DNA from 4 places in the Promicromonospora sp. Marseille-Q5078 genome. Region 1 is predicted to be linked to each of the others. Evidence: riboswitches for the same ligand, from Rfam matches in the RefSeq annotation. Region 1 holds a riboswitch; each other region holds the start of a gene.

The links. Region 1 has a riboswitch for thiamine pyrophosphate ahead of thiC (phosphomethylpyrimidine synthase ThiC). Riboswitches for the same ligand answer to the same signal wherever they lie in the genome.
Region 2: another riboswitch for thiamine pyrophosphate. It lies ahead of ACQFYA_RS18995 (thiamine ABC transporter substrate-binding protein); the one in region 1 lies ahead of thiC (phosphomethylpyrimidine synthase ThiC).
Region 3: another riboswitch for thiamine pyrophosphate. It lies ahead of thiO (glycine oxidase ThiO); the one in region 1 lies ahead of thiC (phosphomethylpyrimidine synthase ThiC).
Region 4: another riboswitch for thiamine pyrophosphate. It lies ahead of ACQFYA_RS10720 (bifunctional hydroxymethylpyrimidine kinase/phosphomethylpyrimidine kinase); the one in region 1 lies ahead of thiC (phosphomethylpyrimidine synthase ThiC).

Annotation. Positions count from the first base shown of each region.
Region 1 covers NZ_JBNPQG010000001.1:1,155,590-1,161,263, forward strand. The annotation lists gene ACQFYA_RS05275 (N-acetylmuramoyl-L-alanine amidase) at 1-1,503, shown strand, start outside; gene ACQFYA_RS05280 (C39 family peptidase) at 1,680-2,999, opposite strand; TPP riboswitch at 3,153-3,257, shown strand; gene thiC (phosphomethylpyrimidine synthase ThiC) at 3,254-4,993, shown strand; gene ACQFYA_RS05290 (pyridoxal phosphate-dependent decarboxylase family protein) at 5,156-5,674, shown strand, end outside.
Region 2 covers NZ_JBNPQG010000001.1:4,123,128-4,128,801, reverse strand. The annotation lists gene ACQFYA_RS19015 (RrF2 family transcriptional regulator) at 1-407, shown strand, start outside; gene ACQFYA_RS19010 (sulfite exporter TauE/SafE family protein) at 593-1,516, shown strand; gene ACQFYA_RS19005 (PAS domain-containing protein) at 1,668-2,444, shown strand; gene ACQFYA_RS19000 (DUF4235 domain-containing protein) at 2,484-2,750, opposite strand; TPP riboswitch at 2,889-2,992, shown strand; gene ACQFYA_RS18995 (thiamine ABC transporter substrate-binding protein) at 3,063-4,136, shown strand; gene ACQFYA_RS18990 (ABC transporter permease) at 4,145-5,674, shown strand, end outside.
Region 3 covers NZ_JBNPQG010000001.1:1,305,409-1,311,082, forward strand. The annotation lists gene ACQFYA_RS06030 (ThiF family adenylyltransferase) at 1-511, shown strand, start outside; gene ACQFYA_RS06035 (thiazole synthase) at 634-1,452, opposite strand; gene thiS (sulfur carrier protein ThiS) at 1,462-1,707, opposite strand; gene thiO (glycine oxidase ThiO) at 1,704-2,933, opposite strand; TPP riboswitch at 2,923-3,026, opposite strand; gene thiE (thiamine phosphate synthase) at 3,049-3,723, shown strand; gene ACQFYA_RS06055 (hypothetical protein) at 3,851-4,510, shown strand; gene ACQFYA_RS06060 (OmpA family protein) at 4,507-5,130, shown strand; gene guaA (glutamine-hydrolyzing GMP synthase) at 5,171-5,674, shown strand, end outside.
Region 4 covers NZ_JBNPQG010000001.1:2,313,656-2,319,329, forward strand. The annotation lists gene ACQFYA_RS10700 (hypothetical protein) at 1-1,227, opposite strand, end outside; gene ACQFYA_RS10705 (copper resistance CopC family protein) at 1,336-2,034, opposite strand; gene ACQFYA_RS10710 (YcnI family copper-binding membrane protein) at 2,031-2,795, opposite strand; gene ACQFYA_RS10715 (hypothetical protein) at 2,872-3,528, opposite strand; TPP riboswitch at 3,660-3,778, shown strand; gene ACQFYA_RS10720 (bifunctional hydroxymethylpyrimidine kinase/phosphomethylpyrimidine kinase) at 3,769-5,394, shown strand; gene ACQFYA_RS10725 (ABC transporter ATP-binding protein) at 5,514-5,674, shown strand, end outside.

The DNA.
Region 1 (5,674 bases):
CCCGCGCCCTACGCGAAGGAGAGCCCCGACCTGCCGGACGACACCGGCAGCTACGGCAACCACGACCAGGCCGACCGCACCGGCGAGGGCGGCCCGTCGATCGACTACATCGTCATCCACGACACCGAGACGGCCTACGAGCCGAGCGTGCGCCTGGTCACCGACCCCACGTACCTGGCGTGGAACTACACGCTGCGCTCGTCGGACGGGCACGTGGCCAACCACCTCGAGCCCGCCGACGTCGGCTGGCACGCCGGCAACTGGTACATGAACATGCACTCGATCGGGCTGGAGCACGAGGGCTGGGCCGGGACGTCGGGCTGGTTCACCGAGTCGATGTACCAGTCGTCGGCCGAGCTGGTGCGCTACCTCGCGGCGACGTACGACGTGCCGCTCGACCGCGCCCACGTCATCGGGCACGACCAGGTCCCCGGCATCCTGCCCGGGTACACGAAGAGCGTGCACTGGGACCCGGGCCCGTACTGGGACTGGGAGCACTACTTCGAGCTCCTGGGCGCGCCGATCGGCAACGGTCTGGACCCGACGACGGACGTCGCGCCCGGCGACGTCGTCGAGGTCGTCGCGGGATACGACGACAACGCCAACCCCGTGACGGGCTGCGAGCAGGCGTCACCCGGCTCGGGCGACTGCGTCGCGGGCGCCGGCACCAACTTCGCGCTCGCCTACCAGCAGCCGTCGCTGGACGCGCCCTACGCCCGCGACCCGGGCTGGAAGCCCGACGGCGCGGACGGCACCACGCACGCCAGCGACGTCAGCGCGCGCGTGACCTCGGGCCACAAGCTCGTCGTGGCGCAGGTGCAGGGCGAGTGGCTCGGCGTGTGGTGGGCCGGTTCGCTGGCCTGGATCCACAACCCGGCCGACCGGCCCGTCGTCGTGCCCAGCACCGGGCAGACCGTCACGGTGAGCGGGGACGAGGCGGCCGCGATCTACGGCCGCGCGTACCCGGAGGCCGCGGCGTACCAGCCCTACCCGGGCATCGCCCCGCAGGCCGTCACGCCCATCGAGTACACGATCGGCACCGACCAGAGCTACGTGGTGTCCGACGATGACGTGTCGACCGACTACTACCGGGCGGTCTCGTTCGACGGGTCGGCACCCGACGACCGGACGGACGTCCGGGGCGACGACGCGTACTACCAGCTCTGGTACGCGCACCGGCAGGTGTTCACCCGCGCCGCCGACGTCGTCCTGCACGACCCGGTGGTCACCGACGTCGAGGGGCCGAGCATCGAGGGGAAGGCGAAGATCGGCCGCACGCTCACCGTCGACCCGGGGGAGTACCTGCCGGACTCGCGGCACCTCCGCGTCGAGGTGCAGTGGCTGCGCGACGGCGAGCCCGTGCGCGGCGCGGACGGCAGGCGCTACCACCTCACCGGCCGCGACCGGGGCGCCGACATCTCGGCCGAGGTGACCGTCTCCGCCCGCGGGTACACGTCGGCGACGTTCGTCTCCGACCCCGTCGGTCCGGTGCGTTCGCACTGACGCCGAGCCGTCGGTCGAGCCTGTCGAGACCCGCGAGGTAGTCCGGATCTCGCCGAGGTAGTGGACTGGACCACTACCTCGGCGAGATCTGGACTACCTCGCGGGGATCTGGACTACCTCGGCAGGCTGTGAACTACCTCGGCAGCTCGGTCTCGACGGGCCCGACCGGCGAGGGGTCACCAGTTGGGCGTGGCGCCCGGGACGTTCCGGGGCAGCGTCACCTGGTGCGGGTGGATGACGTACGTCAGGCCGTCGGTGGAGGTCTGCCAGACGCGCTCGAAGTTCTCGCGCGTGTAGACGTTCCGCACGTCGGCGTCAGTGGCCTTGTTGGGGTCGTTGATGACCGGGTCGCCGTCGGCGGTGAAGCCCACGATGGTCACGAGGTGGCCGTTGGTGCCGTACCCGGCCTCGGGCATCTCCTCCTCGGCGAACCTGATCGACACGACCAGCGGGATGCCCGCCGCGACGAACCGCTCCGCCTCGGCCAGCGACCGCAGCCGCGTGACGAACGACTCGAGCCCGTACCGGTGCGCGTACGCCGTGTTGAACGGCCAGTTGCCCGCGCCCTCGTACGTGTAGTCCCACGCGCCGATCGCGGCGTGGTCCACCTGCGGGTCGCCGTTCGGCGCCACGATGTCCGCGAGCTCCGCGGCGGGCACCTGGTGCTTGCGGCCGTAGGAGTACTGGATCATCGTGGTCGACGTCGGCGAGCACCACACCTGGCCGCCGCCGCCGAACTCCGGGTACTCGCCGATGTGGACGAGCTGCGAGTAGCCGGGCACGTCGAGCTCCACGGCGCGCCCGAGCGTGAAGTCGCTGGTGCCCGTGTAGGCGGACGTGGGCAGGTACTCGTTGGTCATCGTCGTCACGCCGGCCAGCCGCGGGGTCGCCGTCGACCCGGCCGGCCGGTACAGGGTGACGCGCGTCTGGAACGCCTCGGGCTCGCGCCCTGTGCGGGCGACGAACGTGTCGGTGGACAGGGCGGCGTCGTCGTCGCTCTGCCCGTCGACGGAGGTGCGGTGGATGTCGCCCACGGAGCCGTCGGCGGGCGCGAAGTCGTCCCCGGACGCCCAGCGCCCCATGACGAACCACGTGGTCCACGCGCCGTCGGCCTTGCGGCCCCGGAACTCGGTCTCGACCCACGTGCCGGTGGGGGTGGTGGCGTTCCACGAGGTCACGGACTCGTCCAGCGCGTACCCGGTCTCGACGACCGGCGAGGTCCAGGTGCCCGTCTCGTACGCCACGGCGGACCCGTCGCCGAACGGGTCGGTGTAGTCGGTGGTCGGCCCGCCGGAGCCGCGCACGACGAGCGTGCCGCCGGCACCGGGGCGCAGGTTCTCCCAGGTGCCGCGGCGCAGATCGGCGACGCCGTCCCAGTGCGTGGTGGTGATCTTGTTGCCGGTCGGCTCCTGGTCCTGCGACGGCGACGCGCCGGCCGCGCCCGCCGTCGGCGCGATCACCGCTCCCGCTGCCAGGGCTGCCGTCGTCGCTCGCATCAAGCTCCTTCGCGCCATGCCTGTCATGGGTCCCTCCCCGGGACGGGGGCGGTGGACGGTCCCCACCGCCCTGATGGCGAAGACTTTCCCAGATCCTGTGGCCCGTGTCACGACTTTGCGTGCGCGGGCCTCGGCCCGGTGCTAGCGTGACCGGCGATCCCACGGGTGCCCTCGCAAGGGCTGAGATCGGGCTGATGCGGCCCGGACCGTCGAACCTGACCGGGTCATGCCGGCGTAGGAAGTTGGAGAAACAGATGCACACTGCACCGTCGCGCGCGCTCGCCCACCTCGACCGGGACGGGATCCGCGTCCCGGTCACCGAGATCCGGCTGGCGCCCTCACCCGACGGCACCCCCAACCCGCCGGTCCGCGTCTACCGGACGCAGGGCCCGGGCGGCGACCCCACCCGCGGCATCGCGCCCCTGCGGGAGCCGTGGATCGAGGCCCGCGGGGACACCGGGACGTACGCCGGCCGGGCGCGCGACCTCGCCGACGACGGCCGGGGCGCCCGGCGCCGGGGTGCGGCGTCGGCGGAGTGGCGGGGCGAGGCGCGCCCGCCGCGCCGGGGCCGCGAGGGCGCCGTCGTCACGCAGATGGCGTACGCCCGGCGGGGCGAGGTCACCGCCGAGATGCGCTTCGTCGCGCTCCGCGAGGGCGTCGACGTCGAGCTGGTCCGCAGCGAGGTCGCCGCGGGCCGCGCGATCATCCCGGTCAACGTCAACCATCCGGAGTCGGAGCCGATGATCATCGGCCGGGCGTTCGCGGTGAAGGTCAACGCGAACATCGGCAACTCCGCCGTGCACTCCTCGATCGCGGAGGAGGTGGAGAAGCTGGAATGGGCCACCCGCTGGGGCGCGGACACGGTGATGGACCTGTCCACCGGCGACGACATCCACACCACGCGGGAATGGCTGCTGCGCAACTCCCCGGTCCCCATCGGCACGGTGCCGATCTACCAGGCGCTGGAGAAGGTGGACGGCGACGCGTCCCGGCTGAGCTGGGAGGTGTACCGGGACACGGTGATCGAGCAGTGCGAGCAGGGCGTGGACTACATGACGGTGCACGCGGGCGTGCTGCTGCGCTACGTGCCGCTCACGGCCGACCGCGTCACCGGCATCGTCAGCCGGGGCGGGTCGATCCTGGCCGGGTGGTGCCTGGCGCACCACGAGGAGAACTTCCTGTACACGCACTTCGACGAGCTGTGCGAGATCTTCGCGCGGTACGACGTCGCGTTCTCGCTCGGCGACGGCCTGCGGCCCGGGTCGCTCGCGGACGCCAACGATGCCGCCCAGTTCGCCGAGCTCGACACCCTGGCGGAGCTGACCCGGCGCGCGTGGGCGCACGACGTCCAGGTGATGGTCGAGGGCCCCGGGCACGTGCCGCTGCACCTGGTGCGCGAGAACGTGGAGCGCCAGCAGGAGCTGTGCGACGGGGCGCCGTTCTACACGCTCGGGCCGCTCGTCACGGACATCGCTCCCGGCTACGACCACATCACCTCGGCCATCGGCGCGACGGAGATCGCGCGGTACGGCACGGCGATGCTCTGCTACGTCACGCCCAAGGAGCACCTCGGCCTGCCGGACCGCGACGACGTGCGCACGGGCGTGGTGACGTACAAGATCGCGGCGCACGCGGCGGACGTCGCCAAGGGGCACCCGGGCGCGCGCGACCGTGACGACGCGCTGAGCAAGGCCCGGTTCGAGTTCCGGTGGCGCGACCAGTTCGCGCTGTCCCTCGACCCGGACCTGGCCGAGGAGTACCACGACGAGACGCTGCCGGCGGAGGCGGCGAAGACGGCCCACTTCTGCTCGATGTGCGGGCCCAAGTTCTGCTCGATGCGCATCTCGCAGGACATCCGCGACGAGTTCGGCGGCGCGGCCGCCCAGGCGGAGCGCGTGGGACCGGAGGCGGCCGCGGCCGGCATGGCGGCGAAGTCGGCCGAGTTCCGGGCCGCCGGGGGAGAGGTCTATCTCCCGACGCCGACGGTGCGCTGACCCGGCCGGCCGTGGGCGGGACGTGTGTGAGATGACTCTCGCCGCGTCCCGCCCACATGCCGGACCTTGCGATTGCGCTGGGTTTTAGGGATACCTAAGTTAGGCCAGGCTGACCTAAGTGGAACGGGTCGGCCCTGCCTACCTCCGAGGAGCGACCCGACGATGCCCACACCCCTGCCCGTCCACGGGACGTCGCCCGGCGCGCTGCTGCGGGGCGACACGGCGGCCGACTACGCCGTCGCGCTGCACGCCGTGGTGGACGACCTGGCCGACCGGGTCGCCGGCGCCCGGCAGCCGTTCTGCGGCGCGAGCCGTCGCGAGCTGCAGGCGCTCGTCGACGGCGTCGACCTCGACGGCCCGCCGGTCGGGACCCCGGACGCGCTGTGCGAGACCGCGGAGCTGTACGCCTCGCACGCCGTCTGGTTCCACCACCCCGCCTACGCCGCGCACCTCAACTGCCCGGTGGCGCTCCCGGCCGTCGGGGCCGAGGCGATGCTCGCCGCGATCAACACGTCGGTCGACACGTACGACCAGTCGACGGTCGCGACGCTCATGGAGCAGCGCCTCGTCGAGTGGACCGCGGCGCGCATCGGGTTCCCTGACGGCGACGGCGTGTTCACCTCGGGCGGCACGCAGTCGAACCTGCAGGCCCTGCACCTGGCCCGCGAGCGCGCGCTCACC
Region 2 (5,674 bases), 3.0 Mb from region 1:
CGGCCTCCGCCGACGGCGGCCCCGTTCCCGCCGAGGCGCTCGCCCGCGCGCAGGACGTGCCGCACCGGTTCCTCGAGGCGATCCTCAGCGACCTCCGGCGCGAGGGGATCGTCGCGAGCCGGCGCGGTGCGGGCGGCGGGTACGTCCTGGCCCGCCCGGCCGGCCAGGTCACCGTCGCGGACGTGGTGCGCGCCGTGGACGGGCCGCTGATGTTCGTCCGCGACGCCCGGCCGTCCGACCTCGAGTACACGGGCGCGGCTGCCTCGCTGCTGCACGTGTGGGTCGCCCTGCGCGTGAACGTGCGCCAGGTCCTCGAGCAGGTGACCCTCGCGGACCTGGCCGCCGGGAAGCTCCCGGACGTGGTGCGCCAGCTGACCGACGACGAGTCCGCCTGGCTCAACCCGTGACGACCGCGGGCGCTTCCCGCGCCTGACGGGGCGCGCACGAGGACGTGCGCCGCCCCGCGACCGGACGTCGCGGAATCTCATCATGCGGTCGTCCCCTCGATACCGTTGAATCCGATAGGGCCGATCGGGTAACCTGACATCTGTCGCGGCGGAACCGCTGCCGCGCCGACACGGAGGGAACACTCGTGCGGACTCTCGTCCTGCTGGCCCTCGTGGGCCTCGGTGCGCAGCTCGTCGATGGCAGCCTCGGCATGGCCTACGGCGTCACGTCCACCACCTTGCTGCTCGCGATCGGTACCAACCCCGCGGCCGCGTCCGCGACCGTCCACCTCGCCGAGGTCGGCACGACGCTCGCCTCGGGCGCGTCCCACTGGCGGTTCGGCAACGTGGACTGGAAGGTCGTCCTCAAGATCGGGATCCCGGGGGCCGTCGGCGCGTTCGCGGGCGCGACGTTCCTGTCCTGGCTCTCGACCGAGATCGCCAAGCCGCTGATGTCTCTGCTGCTCCTCGGGCTCGGCCTGTACGTGCTGCTGCGGTTCACGCTGCGCGGCCTGCGCACGGACCGCCTGGGTCAGCCGCTGCGCAAGCGGTTCCTCACGCCGCTGGGCCTGGTCGCCGGCTTCATGGACGCCACGGGCGGCGGCGGCTGGGGCCCGGTGGGCACGCCCGCCATCCTCGCGAGCGGCCGCATGGAGCCCCGCAAGGTGATCGGCTCGATCGACACCAGCGAGTTCTTCGTGGCGGTCGCCGCGAGCCTCGGGTTCCTCTTCGGCCTCGGCACCGCCGGCATCAACCCGACCTGGGCGCTCGCCCTGCTGATCGGTGGCCTCATCGCGGCGCCGATCGCCGCCTGGCTCGTGCGCCTCGTGCCCCCGCGCGTCCTCGGCTCCGCCGTCGGCGGCATCATCGTGCTCACCAACGTGCGCACCCTGCTGAGCCTCGACTCGTTCCCGGTCAGCGCCGGCGTGCGCGGCCTCGTCCTCGGGGTCATCGCGCTCGGCTGGGCTGCCGCCGTCGTCTACTCGTTCCGCGAGCACCGCAAGGCCGTCGCGGCCGAGAAGGCCGAGCCCGTCGCCGTGGAGGCGCCCGCGGCGACGCCCGCCGTCTGACATCTCGGCCCGGCCGCACGACGTCCGCGGGATTCCACCCGCGGACGTCGTGCTGTGGGGTGGCGTTGTCGCGACCTCCCGGTACCGTGAAGAGGCCAGGTGAGTTGCACGCCGGACCCAGCTGCACCGCACTGGGAGGTGGCCCATGTCGATGCCCAGCACGCACAGCGACCCTCCGCGTCGCGAGATCGTCGCGCTCGCGGAGCTGCTCGGCGCCGGGAGCCAGCTGCTCGTCGGCCAGTACCGCGTCGACGTCGCCACGGGGGCGTGGTGGTGGTCGGACGAGGTCTACCGCATCTTCGGGCGCGAGCCCGGGGCGATCGAGCCGGGGCCGGACGTGCTCCGCGCGCACATGCACCCGGACGACCGGGAGCGGCTCTCGCGCACGGCGACGATCGCGCTCGGGACCGGTAGACCGTTCGCCGGCGGGCACCGCGTCGTGGACGACCACGGCCGCACGCACACCGTGGTCGTGACGGGACAGGCGCGCCACGGCGCCGCCGGCTCGACGACCCACCTCGTGGGGTACGTCATCGACGCGAGCCCCGTGGTGCGCGACGCGCTGGACCGGGAGGCGCACCGCGCCGTGTCGCGCGCCTTCGTCGCCGCGGCCTCGGCGGAGCAGGCCAAGGGCGCGATCATGGCCGTCTGCGGTGTGGACGAGTCAGTGGCCACCGAGGTGCTGACGGACGCCGGGGCGCAGGTGGGCGTGTCCGCGCAGTCCGCGGGCGAGCAGGTGATGAAGGCGCTCGCGCGACCCGTCGGGGAGCGCGGCGCCGTCACGGCTGCGGAGGTGGTCCGGGCGGCGCCGCCCGCGCAGGACGCCGCGGACCGGCTCAGCCGCGCGCTCGGCGGGGTGCACCCCGTGGACCGCCCGCACGGTCACGACGCGCAGCTGGCGCGCCGGCGCCCCCGCGCCAGCCACTGACGCGGGGGCTTCCAGGGTCGGCCCCGGTTCGGGCTCGGGTCAGTGGCCGTGGCCGAAGCGCGCGGCGGCGCGGACCGCGCCCCGGCGTGCGACCCGCTTCGCGAGCACCGCGACCCCGCCCGAGACAGCGGCGAACGTCACGGCCTGGATGATCGAGATCTCGTCGTCGTCCACGTTGGTCGGGGCCGCGCTCCCGGTGGTCCTCTCCCAGACCACCCCGATGAGCTTCTGCGCGACCCATCCGGCGGCGACCGTCAGCACCACCGTGCCGACCTTCACCGCGAGCGGCGTCTCGGTGTCCGTCACGTGCTCTCCCTCGGTTCGTTCCCCGGGTCGCCGGGGTCGTGCGTCGTGCGTCCGCGGACGTCGGTGCACGTCAGGCACGTCACACCCCGCCGACGCGGACGGGACCACGGTAGCGCGGCGCCGGTGTGTAGGCTCGTGGTGATACGACAGGGGAGCGCCACCGGCGCTGAGAGTGCGGAACGCCGCAGACCCTCGAACCTGACCCGGTTAGCACCGGTGGAGGAAGTCGGGATTCTCGATCCCTGCGGACGGCCGCACCACGACGGTGCCGGGTGCCCGCAGGACCCCCTTCTCGATGCCTGAGGAGGACACATGACGCACAGGACCAGGCGGACGGCGGCCGGCGCCGCCGTCGTCGCCCTGCTGCCGCTGCTGGCGGCGTGCGGCGGCGGCGGGACGTCGTCGGACGGCGCGGGCGGCGAGAGCTCGAGCACCGTGACGCTCGTGACCCACGACTCGTTCGCCGTCTCCGACGACGTGCTGGCCGCGTTCGAGAAGGAGTCCGGCCTCACCGTGAAGCAGGTGGCCCCCGGCGACGCCGGCACGCTGGTGAACCAGCTGGTGCTGACGAAGGACGCGCCGCTGGGCGACGTCGTCTACGGGGTGGACAACACGTTCGCCTCGCGCGCCGTCGAGGCGGGCGTCTTCGACGCGTACCAGCCGGCGGACCTCGACCCGAAGGTCGCGGCGTACGCGCCCGACGACCTCGCCGGGACGCTGACGCCGATCGACGTGGGCGACGTGTGCCTCAACCTCGACGACGGCTGGTTCGAGAAGAACGGCGTGACGCCGCCGACCACGCTCGAGGACCTCACGAAGCCCGAGTACGCCGACCTCACGGTGGTCACCAACCCCGCCACGTCGTCGCCGGGGCTCGCGTTCCTGCTCGCGACCATCGGCGCGTTCGGTACGGACGGGTGGCAGGACTACTGGACCGACCTGCGGGACAACGGCGTCAAGGTGGCGGAGAGCTGGGAGGACGCCTACTACGTGGACTTCTCCGGGGCCGGCGAGGGCGGGCAGCGCCCGATCGCGCTGTCGTACGCCACGTCGCCCGCGTTCACGGTGAGCAAGGACGGGAAGTCCTCGACCACGAGCGCGATGCTCGACACGTGCTTCCGGCAGGTCGAGTACGCGGGCGTGCTCGCGGGCGCCGCGAACCCGGAGGGCGCGAAGCAGCTCGTCGACTTCCTCACGACCGGCGAGTTCCAGGCCGACGTCCCCGGCCAGATGTACATGTACCCGGCCGACCCGGGGGTCGAGCTCCCGGCCGACTGGACGAAGTTCGCGCCCCTGGCCGACGAGCCGTTCGAGGTGGCGCCCGCCGACGTGGCGGCGCACCGCGACGAGTGGATCGAGCAGTGGACGGCGACGGTCGTCGACTGACGCGCACCGTGACCCGAGCAACGGCACGCGCCACCCCGCACCCGGTGTCCCGGCCCGCCTCCCGGGCGGCCCGGTGGCGCACCGACCGCTGGGGCGCGTGGCTCGGCTGGGGCGCCGCCGTCGTGCTCCCGCTGGGGTTCCTCGCGGTCTTCTTCGCCTGGCCGGTGGCGTCGCTCGTCCTGCAGGGGTTCTTCACCGAGACCCCGACGGGGCGGGAGCTCGACCTCTCCGGGTTCGCGGAGGTGCTGTCGCAGGGCCGCACGTGGCGGATCGTCGGCCAGACGCTCGCGCAGGCGGTCACCGGCACGCTGCTGTCCGTGCTGCTCGGGCTGCCGGGGGCGTACGTGCTGTACCGGTGCCGGTTCCCCGGGCGCACGCTGGTGCGGGGGCTGGTGACCGTGCCGTTCGTGCTGCCGAGCGTCGTCGTGGGCGTCGCGTTCCGCGCGCTGTTCGCGCCCGGCGGCATGCTCGGCTGGGCCGGTCTGGAGGAGAGCTTCGCGGGCATCGTGCTGGCGCTCGTGTTCTTCAACTACGCGGTGGTGGTGCGCACGGTCGGGGGCATGTGGGAGCGCCTCGACCCGCGCGCCGAGCAGGCGGCCCGGGCCCTCGGCGCGACACCGTGGCGGGCGTTCCGCACGGTGACCCTGCCCGCGCTCGGCCCGGCGATCGCGTCGGCCGCCGCCGTGGTGTTCCTGTTCTGCGCGACGGCGTTCGGCGTCGTGCTGGTGCTCGGCGGGCTGCGCTACGGCACGATCGAGACGGAGATCTGGACGCGCACCACGCAGTTCCTCGACCTGCGCTCGGCCGCGGTGCTGTCCGTGCTGCAGCTCGTCGTGGTCGGCGGGGCGCTGGTGGTCAGCTCCCGCGCCCGGACGCGGCGCGAGCGCGCGCTGCACCTGACGAGCGACCGGGTGTCGGCGCACCGGCTGCGGCTGCGCGCCGGGGCGGACCTCGTGCCCGCGCTCGTCACCCTCGTCGTGGTGGCCGGGCTGCTGGTGCTGCCGATGGCGGGGCTGGTCACCCGCTCCTTGCGCACGGCCGACGGCGCCTGGGGGCTCGCCAACTACGCCGCGCTCGGCAGCACCGGCGGGCGCAACGCCCTGACCGTCACGGTGTGGGAGGCGCTCGGCAACTCGCTGCGCACGGCGGCGTGGGCGGCGACGATCGCCGTCGTCGTGGGCGGCCTCGTGGCCCTCGTCGTCTCGCGGCGGCCGCGCCGGCCGGGGACGCGGCGCGCCGTCGGCGTGCTCGACGCCGCGTTCATGCTGCCGCTCGGCGTCTCCGCGGTGACCGTCGGCTTCGGCTTCCTCATCACGCTGGACAAGCCGCTGGGGCTCGACGTCGACCTGCGCACGTCGGGGGCCCTCGTGCCGATCGCCCAGGCGGTCGTGGCGATCCCGCTGGTCGTGCGCACGATGCTGCCGGTGCTGCGCGCCATCGACCCGCGGCTGCGGGAGGCCGCGGCCACCCTGGGCGCGGCGCCGGGCCGCGTGCTGCGCTCGGTGGACGGGCCGCTGGGCGCGCGGTCGCTCGGGCTC
Region 3 (5,674 bases), 150 kb from region 1:
GATCACCGGGGCCGGCACGACGCTGCTCGGCCGCATCGCCGTGTACGACGCCCTCGAGCTCTCGTGGCGTCAGCTCGCCGTCCGCCCGGACCCCACGCGCGAGCCCGTCGCCGCCCTGCTGGCGGACGACGCCGCCTACGCCGCGTTCTGCGGCCTGCCCGCGCCGACGAGCGGCGCCGCCGACGCGGGCATGGGCCCGGCCAGCGTGACCGCGCGCGAGGCGGCCGCGCTGCTCGCGGGCGACGCACCCGTCGCGCTCGTCGACGTCCGCGAGGACTGGGAGGCGCAGGCGCTGCCCGTCGCCGGGTCGCGCCTCGTGCCCAGCGGCGCGTTCCTCGGGCCCGACGGCGCCGCCGCGGTCCGGGCCGAGCTGCCCGCCGACCGCCCCGTGCTGCTGGTCTGCGCGGCCGGCGCACGCTCGGCCCGCGTGGCCGACGTCGCGCGCGCCGCCGGCGTCGACGCCCGCTCCGTCGAGGGCGGCGCACCCGCCCTGCTCCTCGCCGCGAGGTAGTCCAGATCTCGCCGAGGTAGTGGTCCAGACCACTACCTCGCGGGGATCCGAACTACCTCGGCGGGATCCGAACTACCTCGCGGGGCCGGGCCCTCGTCAGGGTGCGAGGTCAGGGTGCGAGGTCAGAGGGCGAGGTCGAGGCGGCCGTCGGGGGAGGAGCTGGCCAGCGCGCCCTCGCGGCGGGGGATGCGTCCGGCCCCGGCGGCGAGGCGCCCGGACTGCACGGCGAGCCGCATCGCGTGCGCCATCCGCACCGGGTCGGCGGCGCGCGTCACGGCGGTCGCGAGCAGCACGCCGTCGCAGCCGAGCTCCATCGCGAGCGCGGCGTCCGACGCCGTCCCCACGCCCGCGTCGAGGATCACCGGCACCCGCGCGGCGGCCGCGATCGCCTCGATGTTGCGCGGGTTGAGCACGCCCAGCCCGGTGCCGATGGGCGCGCCGAGCGGCATGACGGCGGCGCACCCGACGTCCTCGAGGCGGCGGGCCAGGATCGGGTCGTCGTTGGTGTACGGCAGCACCACGAACCCGTCGCGCACCAGCCGGTCCGCCGCCTCGACGAGGCCGAGCGGGTCGGGCAGCAGGGTCACGTCGTCGGCGATCACCTCGAGCTTGACCCAGTCGGTGCCGCACGCCTCGCGCGCGAGCTGCGCGGTGAGCACGGCCTCCTCGACCGAGAAGCAGCCGGCCGTGTTGGGCAGGGCGCGGATGCCGAGCCGCTCCAGCAGGCCCCAGATGCCGCCGTCCTCGACGCCCGTCCCGCCGGGCCGCACCGCGACGCGGCGCATCGCCACCGTGGTGAGCCGGGTGCCGGACGCGACCAGCGCGTCCTCGAGCGTCATGAGGTTCGACGCGCCGCCCGTGCCCATGACGAGCCGTGAGCCGACCTCGGTGCCGGCGACGACGAGGGGGTCGTCGTGCGTGACGGTGGTGGTGCCGGTCATGCTTCCTCCTCAGCCGCCCTGGACGGCGGTGACGATCTCGACCCGGTCGCCGGGCGCGATCCGGGTGCCGGCCCACAGGCCGCGGGGGACGACGGCGTCGTTGACGGCGACGGCGATGCCCTGCACCGACCCGTCGGCCACGAACGCGGGGACGAGGGCGGCGACGACGCCCTCGACGCCGTCGCCGTGCGGCCCGTCGAGCGGGTAGGCCTCGCCGTTCACGAGGGCGGTGGGGGCGGTGGGGGCAGCGGTCATCGGGCGGCTCCTTCGGGGAGGCGGGCGGCGGGGGCGGGCGCGAAGCGCCGCGGGTCGGCAGCGGTCACCGCGGGGTCGGGGGCGGGCGCTCCGGTCAACGCGGCGACGACCGCGTCCGCGGTGAGCGGCGCGAGCAGCACGCCGTTGCGCCCGTGCCCGACGGCGGCCAGCAGCCCGGGGGCGGCGGTGGCGCCGACCAGCGGCAGGTTGTCGGGGGTGGCGGGCCGGGCCCGCGGGGTGACCTCGAGGAGGGCGGCCTCGTCGAGGCCGGGCACGAGGGCGCGCGCGTCGCGCAGGAGGGCGAACACGCCGCCGGCCTCGGCCCGTCGGTCGTCCGGGCGCTCCTCGCTGGTGGCGCCGACGACGACCTCGCGGTGCCCGGGCCCGCTGCCGGGGCCGGCCCCGGTGCCCGGGTCCCGCGGAACGACGTACACCGGGCGGCCCTGCACCGTGCCCCGCACCACGTGCGCGAGGGCGAGTGCCGGGCCGGCGTCCAGCCGCAGGGTGATCCCCTTGACGGGCCGCACCGGGACGCGCACCCCGGGCACGCCGGCGAGCAGCGCGGACGGGTCGCCCGTGCCCGTCGCGAGCACCACCGCGCCCGCGGGGTGCCGCGTCCCCGCGTCGTCGTGCACCGCGACGACCCGGCCCGTGACGTCGCGCTCCAGGCGCACGGCGGCGCGGGGGACCAGGGAGCCGCCGAGCGCGGCGCGCAGCGCGGCGTGCGCCCCGCGCGGGTCGACGGCGAGGTCGTCCTCCAGCAGCGCCGCCCCCGCGAGGCGCGGGCCCAGGTACGGCTCGCGGCGGCGCGCGTCGGCCACCGGGAGCTCGGCGGAGGCGAGGCCCCACCCGCGGTGCAGCGCGAGCACGCGGCGCAGCAGGGCGAGGTCGTCGGCGTCGTACGCGACGGCGAGGGAGCCGGCGCGCAGCAGCGGCACGTCGTGGCCCGCCGCCGCGGCGAGGTCGGCGGCGAAGGCCGGCCAGCGGGCGGCGGACGCGAGGTTGAGCCGGGTGAGCTCCCGCTCGCCGAAGTCGGCCTCCGCGACGGCCGCGAGCATCCCCGCGGCCGCGCGGGTGGCGCCGTCGCCGGGGGCCGGGTCGAGCACGGTCACCGACAGGCCGGCGCTCGCGGCGCGCCACGCGACGGCGAGGCCGACGATCCCGCCGCCGACCACGACGACGTCGGCGGGGCGGGTGTCGCGGACCGTACGGTCGGACGTGGGCATCTGCGCTCCCTTCGCTGGCATGACCCAGATCAGGTTCGACGGTCGGCGGCTCGCGCCCTCTCAGCCCCGAGCGGGGCTCCCGTGCCCGGCCACTGTAACGCGGGCGGTGGTTACGCTGGCCGGCGTGACCACGACCGACGCCGCCGTCGCCCCCGAGGCGGCGCGCGCCCGCCTCGCCGCCGCCCGCCTGTACCTGTGCACCGGCGCCCGCGAGGAGCGCGGCGACCTGGAGGACTTCCTGCACGCGGCGCTCACGGGCGGGGTGGACGTCGTCCAGCTGCGCGACAAGACCCTGGACGTCGCGCGCGAGCTCGAGCTGCAGGAGGTCGTGGCCCGCGTGGCCGCCGAGCACGGCGCGCTGTGGGCCGTGAACGACCGGGCGGACGTCGCCGGGCTGACGGGGGCGCCCGCCGTGCACATGGGGCAGCGGGACCTGCCCGTGCCCGCCGTGCGCTCGCTGCTCGGCCCCGGCCCGGTGCTGGGCCGCTCGACGCACTCCGCCGCGCAGGCCGCCGACGCCGAGGCCGACCCCGACGTCGACTACTTCTGCGTGGGCCCGCTGTGGGCCACCCCCACCAAGCCGGGGCGGTCGGCCGTCGGGCTCGACCTGCTCCGCGAGGTCGCCGCGACCCGCCCCGCCACCCCGTGGTTCGCCATCGGCGGCGTCGACGCCGAGCGGCTGGGCGCGGTGCTCGACGCCGGTGCCTCGCGCGTCGTCGTCGTGCGGGCGATCACGCAGGCGCCGGACCCGGAGCGCGCCGCGCGCGAGCTGCGGGAGCGGCTCGGCTGACCGCGCCGAGCCGGACGGGGTGTTCTCCCCATCCCGGGCGGTACCGCCCGGGGGTGTCGTGTGCCACAGTGGGCCGGCCCTGCTCCGGACGCCCGGGGCGCCCACGCCCCGAGCCCAGGAGACGCCCATGTCCGCACGCCCCCGCACCGCCGCGCTGCTGCTGGCCGGAGCGCTCCTCGTCCTGTCCGGCTGCACGGGAGGCGACGCCGACGCCCCGGGCGGGGCGGCGACCGGGTCGTCCGATGGGGTGCAGGACGCCGCAGGCCCGGGGACGGCGACGGTGGCCGACCAGGTGATGGCCGAGCAGACGATCGCCACCCCGCACGGCGGCGGGGACGCCTGGGGCGGCGAGGTCACGGTGACCCTGCGGTCGGTGGAGGTCGCCGGCGGGACGACGACGGTCCGCTGGGCGCTGCGCTGGGACGACGACGAGGCGCCCGCCGACGCCGGCGCGAGCTACTACGACCTGGGCGTCGAGCCCAGCACCACGGTCACCGATCGCGAGGGGCTCAAGGCGTACAAACCGTTCTGCACCGAGGGCGCGTGGCAGGAGGACACCGACGAGCCGGTGAAGGCGAGCCTCGCGCAGCAGCGGTGCCGGGCGTCGATGCTCGTGTCCCCGCTCGAGAACATCACCTTCACGTTCCCCAACCACGGCACGATCGAGGTCTCCGCCGTGCTGCCCGCCCCGGAGGGCGAGCCCGCGTCGGTCGACGTCCTCCCCGGGGAGGGGCTGCCGCTGTTCACCGGCGCGACGGTGACCTACGCCGACGGCGGCGCCGAGTGACCGCCCGCGCCGCGGCCGCCGTCGCGCTGGCGGCGGGCCTCGTGGTGGGGCTCGGCGGCACGGCGCCCGGGGTGACCGCCGACCCGGAGCGGGTGCGGGAGGCCCAGGAGGCCCTCGGCGAGGAACAGGCCAGGGTCGAGGGGGCGGACGTGACCGCCGCGATGGCGGCCGACGCGACGTTCGACCTCCGCGCCGCCGACGGGACGTTCCCGCTGCGCCCGGAGGACTCCACGGTCGTGCTCGAGCGGCAGCGCGAGGAGAAGGACGACACGGTGGTCACGCTCACCTCCGACCTGCTGTTCGAGTTCGGCGAGGCCGCGCTGACGCCCGCGGCGGAGGAGGCCGTCGCGGCGCTCGCGGCCGACGTGCCGCAGGACGCGACCGTGCACGTCGACGGGTACACCGACTCCGTCGGCTCGGACGCGTTCAACCGCCGGCTGTCGAGGCAGCGGGCGGCCGCGGTCGCGGACGTGCTCGGCGGGGAGCGACCGGACCTGACGCTGAAGGTCGAGGGTCACGGCGAGGCCGACCCGGTCGCCGAGAACGAGGTGTCCGGCGAGGACAACCCCGCCGGGCGGGCGCTGAACCGGCGCGTCGAGGTGACCTACCCGACGCGGTGACGGGGCAGAATGGCCGGTGGCGCGCGGCTAGGATGACCCGGTGACGTCTCCCGCCACCGACTCCCTCCGCCCTGTCCTGGTCGTCGACTTCGGCGCCCAGTACGCCCAGCTCATCGCGCGCCGCGTGCGCGAGGCGAGCGTCTACTCCGAGATCGTGCCGCACACGGCCACCGTGGAGCAGATGCTGGCCAAGGACCCGGCGGCGATCATCCTGTCGGGCGGGCCGTCGTCGGTGTACGCCGCGGGCGCGCCGTTCGTCGACCCGGCCCTGTTCGAGGCCGGGGTGCCGGTGCTCGGCATCTGCTACGGCTTCCAGGCGATGGCGCAGGCGCTGGGCGGCACGGTCGCCCAGACGGGCCAGCGCGAGTACGGCGGCACCGAGGTCGAGGTCGGCGAGGCCGGCGTGCTGCTCTCGGGCACCCCGGACCACCAGACCACCTGGATGAGCCACGGCGACTCCGTGCACGCCGCGCCCGAGGGCTTCGAGGTGCTCGCCACGTCGTCCGGCTCGCCCGTCGCCGCGTTCGAGGACACCGGCCGCCGC
Region 4 (5,674 bases), 1.2 Mb from region 1:
CTCCGCGGCCAGCGCCGCGCCCCGCCGCGCCGCCGCGACCCCGCGCTCGGGGTCCTGGGCGGCACGCGCCTCCGCGACCTCCCGCTCGGCCTCGGCCAGGCGCGTGCGGGCGTCCGGGCCGACGGGGGCGCGGTAGTCGTCGACGACGGACCGCGCCGACGCGAGCTGCCGCTCGGCGTCGTCGAGCGCCGGGCCGAGCCGGGAGGCGGCCCGGCGGGCGCGCTCGTCCTGCTCCGTCCGCTCGGCCACCGCGTCGTCCAGCGCCGTGTTGGCCTCCCGTACCCGGGTGAGGGCGCCGACCGGGTCGCCCGGCCGGCCCGGGGGCGGCAGCTCGGCGAGCGCGTCCTCGAGCGCGGTGACGGCGCCGTCGATCCGCCCGGCGCGCTGGGACCCCGGCAGGGCGCGGGCCTGGGCGAGCTCGGCGCGGGACTCCGCGACGATGGCGCCGAGGGCGGACTCGGCGCGCAGGGCCTCCGCCTCGTAGTCGTCGACGGCGCGCAGCAGGCCCTCGGCACGCCGCACCGCCTCCTCCGCCGCGCGGGCGGCGGCGCCGGCCTCGGCCACCTGCTGCGTCGTGAGCCGCTTGCGGGCCGCGGCCGCGCTGCGCCCGGCGAACTCGAGCAGCCGCTCCGCCTGCTCGGGGTTGTCGGCCACCGGCAGCAGCGCCTGCTCGGCGTACTGGCCGCGCAGCCGCTCGAGGTCGGCGCGCGCGCCGGGGATGCTCTCGCGCACGCGGGCGAGCTCCTTGTCCACGCGGGCGACGACGTCGGGCGTCGCGCGGACGGTCTGCCGCAGGCTCGCGAGGCCCGAGTCGAGCTCGTCCAGCGAGGCGCCGGCCGAGCGGCACAGGTCGACGATGCGCGCCGACCACTCGTGCCGCTGCTGGTCGGTGTCCGGGACGTGGTCGTGCAGGAGCTGGTTGAGGTGGAACGCCTCGCCGAGCCGCTCGCGCGCCCGCCGCAGCGTCGGCGCGAGGTCGCGCGTCTCGCGCTCGCCGAGCTCCGCCACGGCGAAGGCGAGCTCGTCCTCGGCGAGCCGCGCGCGCTCGTCGGCGCGCACGAGCGCGGAGCCGGCCTCGACGCCCATGCGCTCGAGCTCCGCCTCGCGGTCCCGCGCCCGCGTGCCCGCGGCACGCCGGCGGCGGACCGCCCAGACGGCCACGGCCGTCACCAGCACGACCACCACGACGACGCCCGTGACGATCCCGACGATCTGCCCCGCATCCATGGTGGGCATCGTAGGCGGCGCCGCCGCCGTCCGGGGACGCGACGGCGGCGCGGCCGGGCGCGAGGCCGGACCGCGCCGCCGCGGTGCTCCGGTGGTGTCGGTCCGGCGTCAGTCCCGCCGGCGCGCGACGCGCAGCGTCACGAGCACGGCCGCGCCCGCGAGCACGACGACGCCGCCGGCGATGCCGAGCACGACGGCGAGCTCGGACGCCCCGCCGTCGCTCGCCCCGTCGCTCGACCCGGCGCTCGTTCCCGTGCTGGTCCCGGCGCCGGTGCTCGCGCCCGTCCCGCCGTCCGCCGCGGCGGACGCGCCGCAGGGCGTCGCGCCGCCGGTGGGCGGGGCGCTCGTCGCGGCGCCCTCGGGCGGGTCGTAGGTGAACGTGAACTCGCCGCTGGTCGGGTGGCCGTCGGCGGACACGATGCGCCAGTCGACGGTGTACTCGCCCGCCGCGCCCATGCTCACCGGCACGGACACCGTGCGGTCCTGCGAGGTGGGGCATCCCGTCGCACGGTCGGTGCCGTCCGGGTCCGTCACGGTGACGACCGTGCTGGAGCCGTCGGCCGACAGGTTGAGCACCACGTCGTCGAACGTGACGTCCACCGTCTCCGGCGCCTTCGTGACGGTCGAGCCCGTCGCGGGCGCCGTGCCGACGACGACGTTGTGCGCGCTCGCCGGTGCCGCCGCGCCGACGGCGCCGACCAGGGCGAGGCCGAGCGTGCCCACCGCGGCGAGGGCCGCGACGGCCGACCTCCGAGCCCCCGACCGTCGAGCCGCCCACCGCCGAGCGAGGGCCGGCCGGGCCCTCACCGCTGCTCCGTCCGGGCGCGCGTGCGGACGAGGGCCGCGACGCCCGTCGCCGCGCCCACCAGGCCGAGCCCGAGGCCGGCCGCCCCGAGCGCGAGGGGCAGGGTGCTGTCGGAGTCGCCGCCGGCGCTCCCGTCGTCGCCCGCGGCCTGCGCAGCGCCGGACGCCGTGCCGGACGTCGTGCCGTGCGCGTCGTCGCCCGCGGCCGGGACGACCTGCAGCACGGGCGCGGGGTGCTCGGGCTCCGCGTCGCCGGTGGTCTCGTCGTCCCACGCGACGACCTCGCCGTCGGAGTAGGTCTGCGTCGCCGGGAGGGAGATGGCGTCGACCCCGTCGGGCACGGCGCCCGCGGACACCGTGAAGCGGAGGAACTCCCCGGGGGCGATGGCGGCGTCGGGGCCGTCGGCGGTCCACTCGACGCTCGCGGGAGCCTCGGTGACCTTCGTGCCGTGCACCTCGACGGGCTCGTCGAGCGGGGCCTGGGTGACCTTCGCGGTCCAGCCGGGCACGGGCTCGACGGACACGCTGGTGAACGGGGAGTCCTGCGGGAGGTCGACCTTCACGGCGGTGGTGGACGCGTCGGCGGACTCGTTGGGGACCTTGAAGGTCAGGGTGGCGTATGCGCCGGCCTCTGCCGAGTCCGGTGTCACGGTGACGTGCGCGGACGCGGCGCCCGCGCCCAGCACGAGGGCGGGCACGGCGAGGGCCGCGGCCCCCGCGAGGCGGCGCGCGCGGGGGAGGGAGGAACGGGTGGTCGTGGGCATGGGTGTCTGCTCCGTGGGTCTGACGGTCGGGGACGACGAGGGGCCCGCCCCCGTCCGACGTCGGACCGGGGCAGGTTCAGGCGGCGCGCACGAGGGCGGCCTGGAGCAGCGGGGGCCCGCGCACCGGCGGGCGTCGGACGGCGTCCCCGGGCCGGGGACGCCAGGTGCGGCCGGTGACGACGGCGGCCCGGCGGGGCACCGGCAGCGCGGGCGGGCCCTGCACGAGCACCGCCACGTGCCGCAGGTGGGTCAGGACGTTCTGTGCCGCCCGGTCGCCCGCCGCGAGCAGCAGGGCCGTGACGAGGACGGCCGCGGCGTGCGCGGCGAGCATCCAGGTCGCTGCACCGCCCCCGTCCGCGTGGTGCAGGTGCGCGGCCGTGCCGGTCGCGGGCGGCAGGGAGCCGGGCCCCAGGTCGTGCCCGGCGTGGCCCGCGTGGCCCGCGAGTCCCACGGCACCGGTCCCGGCCGGACCGGCCGTCCGGGTCGTGCCGAGGAGCTCCAGGGCGGAGTGCTGCACCAGCTGCAGCGCGACCATGGCGGGCAGCAGGCGGCGGAGGGTGAGCCGGCGGCGTGCGGTCCACACCGCGAGCGGGGCGGTGAGGGCCATGACGACGAGCCAGGCGAGGGGTGCCCCGGGGAGCGTGCCGCCGGCCAGGAGGTGGGCGGCGGCCGCGATGCTGAGCGTCGTACCGGCGACGAGGAGCTCGCGCGCACGACGGAGGACCACGGGCACCGGGTCACCCTATCGCGCGCCCTCCGGCGGCCCCCTCCCGCCCGCGTCCCCGTTCCCGTCCCGCCGCCGCCCCCGTCGCGACGCGCGCGCCGGACCCGCCCGGCGTCGTCGTCCGCGCTGGGCTAGCGTGGCGCGACGACACGGGGTGCGACCCGACGTCGCCGGCCACGGTCGGCGTCGGGCCGCTGAGATCACACCCGTCGAACCTGATCTAGCTCGCACTAGCGAAGGGATGTCGACATGAGTGCGCGCGCACCTCACGACAGCTCCGCCGGCAGCGCCGGCACCTCTGCCCGCTCCTCTGCCCGCTCCTCGTGGTCGGCCGCCGTCCCCAGCCGGCCCCGCGTGCTCGCGGTCGCGGGCTCCGACCCGTCCGGCGGTGCCGGGATCCAGGCCGACCTGAAGTCGGTCGCCGCGGCCGGCGGGTACGGGATGGCCGCGCTCACCGCGCTCACGGCGCAGAACACGCACGGTGTGCGGGACGTGCACGTGCCGCCGCCCGCGTTCCTCGCCGCCCAGCTCGACGCGGTGGCCGACGACGTGGCGATCGACGCGGTGAAGATCGGCATGCTCGCCTCGGCGCCCGTCGCCGAGGCGGTGGGCGCCTGGCTCGACGGCCTGCCGCGGGGGGCGACCACCGTGCGGCCGGCGGTCGTGCTGGACCCGGTGATGGTGGCCACCAGCGGCGACCGGCTCCTCGACCCGGCGGCGGAGCGCGCCGTGCGGGACATGCTCGGGCAGGTCGACGTCGTGACCCCGAACCTGCCCGAGCTCGCCGTCCTGGCCGGGGAGCCGGTCGCCCCCGGCTGGCCGGCCGCCCTCGAGCAGGCGCGCCGCCTCGCCGCCCGGCACGGGGTGCTCGTCGTGGCCAAGGGCGGGCACCTCGCGGGCGGGGGCGCCCCGGACGCGCTCGTCGGCCCGGACGGGGTGCTCGTCGAGCTCGCCGGGGAGCGCGTGCCCACCCGCGCGACGCACGGCACCGGCTGCTCGCTGTCCAGCGGGCTCGCGGCGCGGTTCGTCCGGACCGGCGACTGGGCCGAGGCGCTGCGCGGCACGAAGGCGTGGCTGACGGCGGCCATCCGGGCGGGGGAGGCGCTCGCGGTGGGCGGCGGGCACGGCCCGGTGGACCACCTGGCGGGCAGTACGCCGCCGGGCGCGTCGCGGCCGGCGGGGCCCACGCCCGGGGACGACCGCGCGGGCGACGAGCTCGTCGCCCGGTGGTGGGACGACGTGGCGGGCGTGCGCGGCGCGATCGACGACCTGTCGTTCGTGCGCGCGCTCGGCGACGGCTCGCTGGGTGCCGGGCACTTCCGCGCCTACCTGGAGCAGGACGCGATCTACCTGCGCGAGTACGCGCGCTGCCTCGCCCGCGCCAGCGAGCTCGCGCCGACCCGGGCGGAGCAGGCGTTCTGGGCGGGCGGCGCGCACGGCGCGCTCGTGACCGAGCTGGACCTGCACACGCGGTGGCTGGGCGGGGAGCCGCAGGACGTGCCCGCCAGCCCGACGACCGCGGCCTACCTGGAGCACCTGCGTGCGGCCGGCGACGACTACGCGACGCTGGTGGCCGCCGTCCTGCCCTGCTACTGGATCTATCAGGACGTGGGGGAGCGCCTCGCCGCCCGGGACCACGCGGACCACCCGTACTCGGCGTGGCTGGGCACGTACGCGGACGACGCCTTCGCGCAGGCCACGGCGCAGGCCGTCGCGATCCTGCGCCGGGTCGCCGGGGCCGCCCCGCCGACCACGCGGGCCCGGATGGCGCGGGCGTTCCAGGAGGCCTGCGAGCACGAGCTGGCGTTCTTCGACCAGACCGGCGCCGCGGACGACGCCCCGGGGCGCCGCGGCGCGGGGGCCGTCGTCGGCTGAGCCCGGGCCGTTCCGGCGGGATGCCGCGGCGCCCCGCCGGGGGTAAGCGGTGTCCCGCCGACGCGACGTGCCGGGTGACCGGGGCAAGGATGTCGGGGGCGAGTGACAGAATAGGTGTGATGCCCGACACGACGCGCACTTCGCGCAGCAGCAGCCGAGGCGCCAGCAGCGCCGATCCCTCCGACAGTCCCAGGAGGAGCTCCGCCTCCTCCGCACCGCGCCGCCCCGCCGCGACCGGCACCCCGCCGGGCCGGTCCTCCGGGCCGCCCGGCCCGCCCGC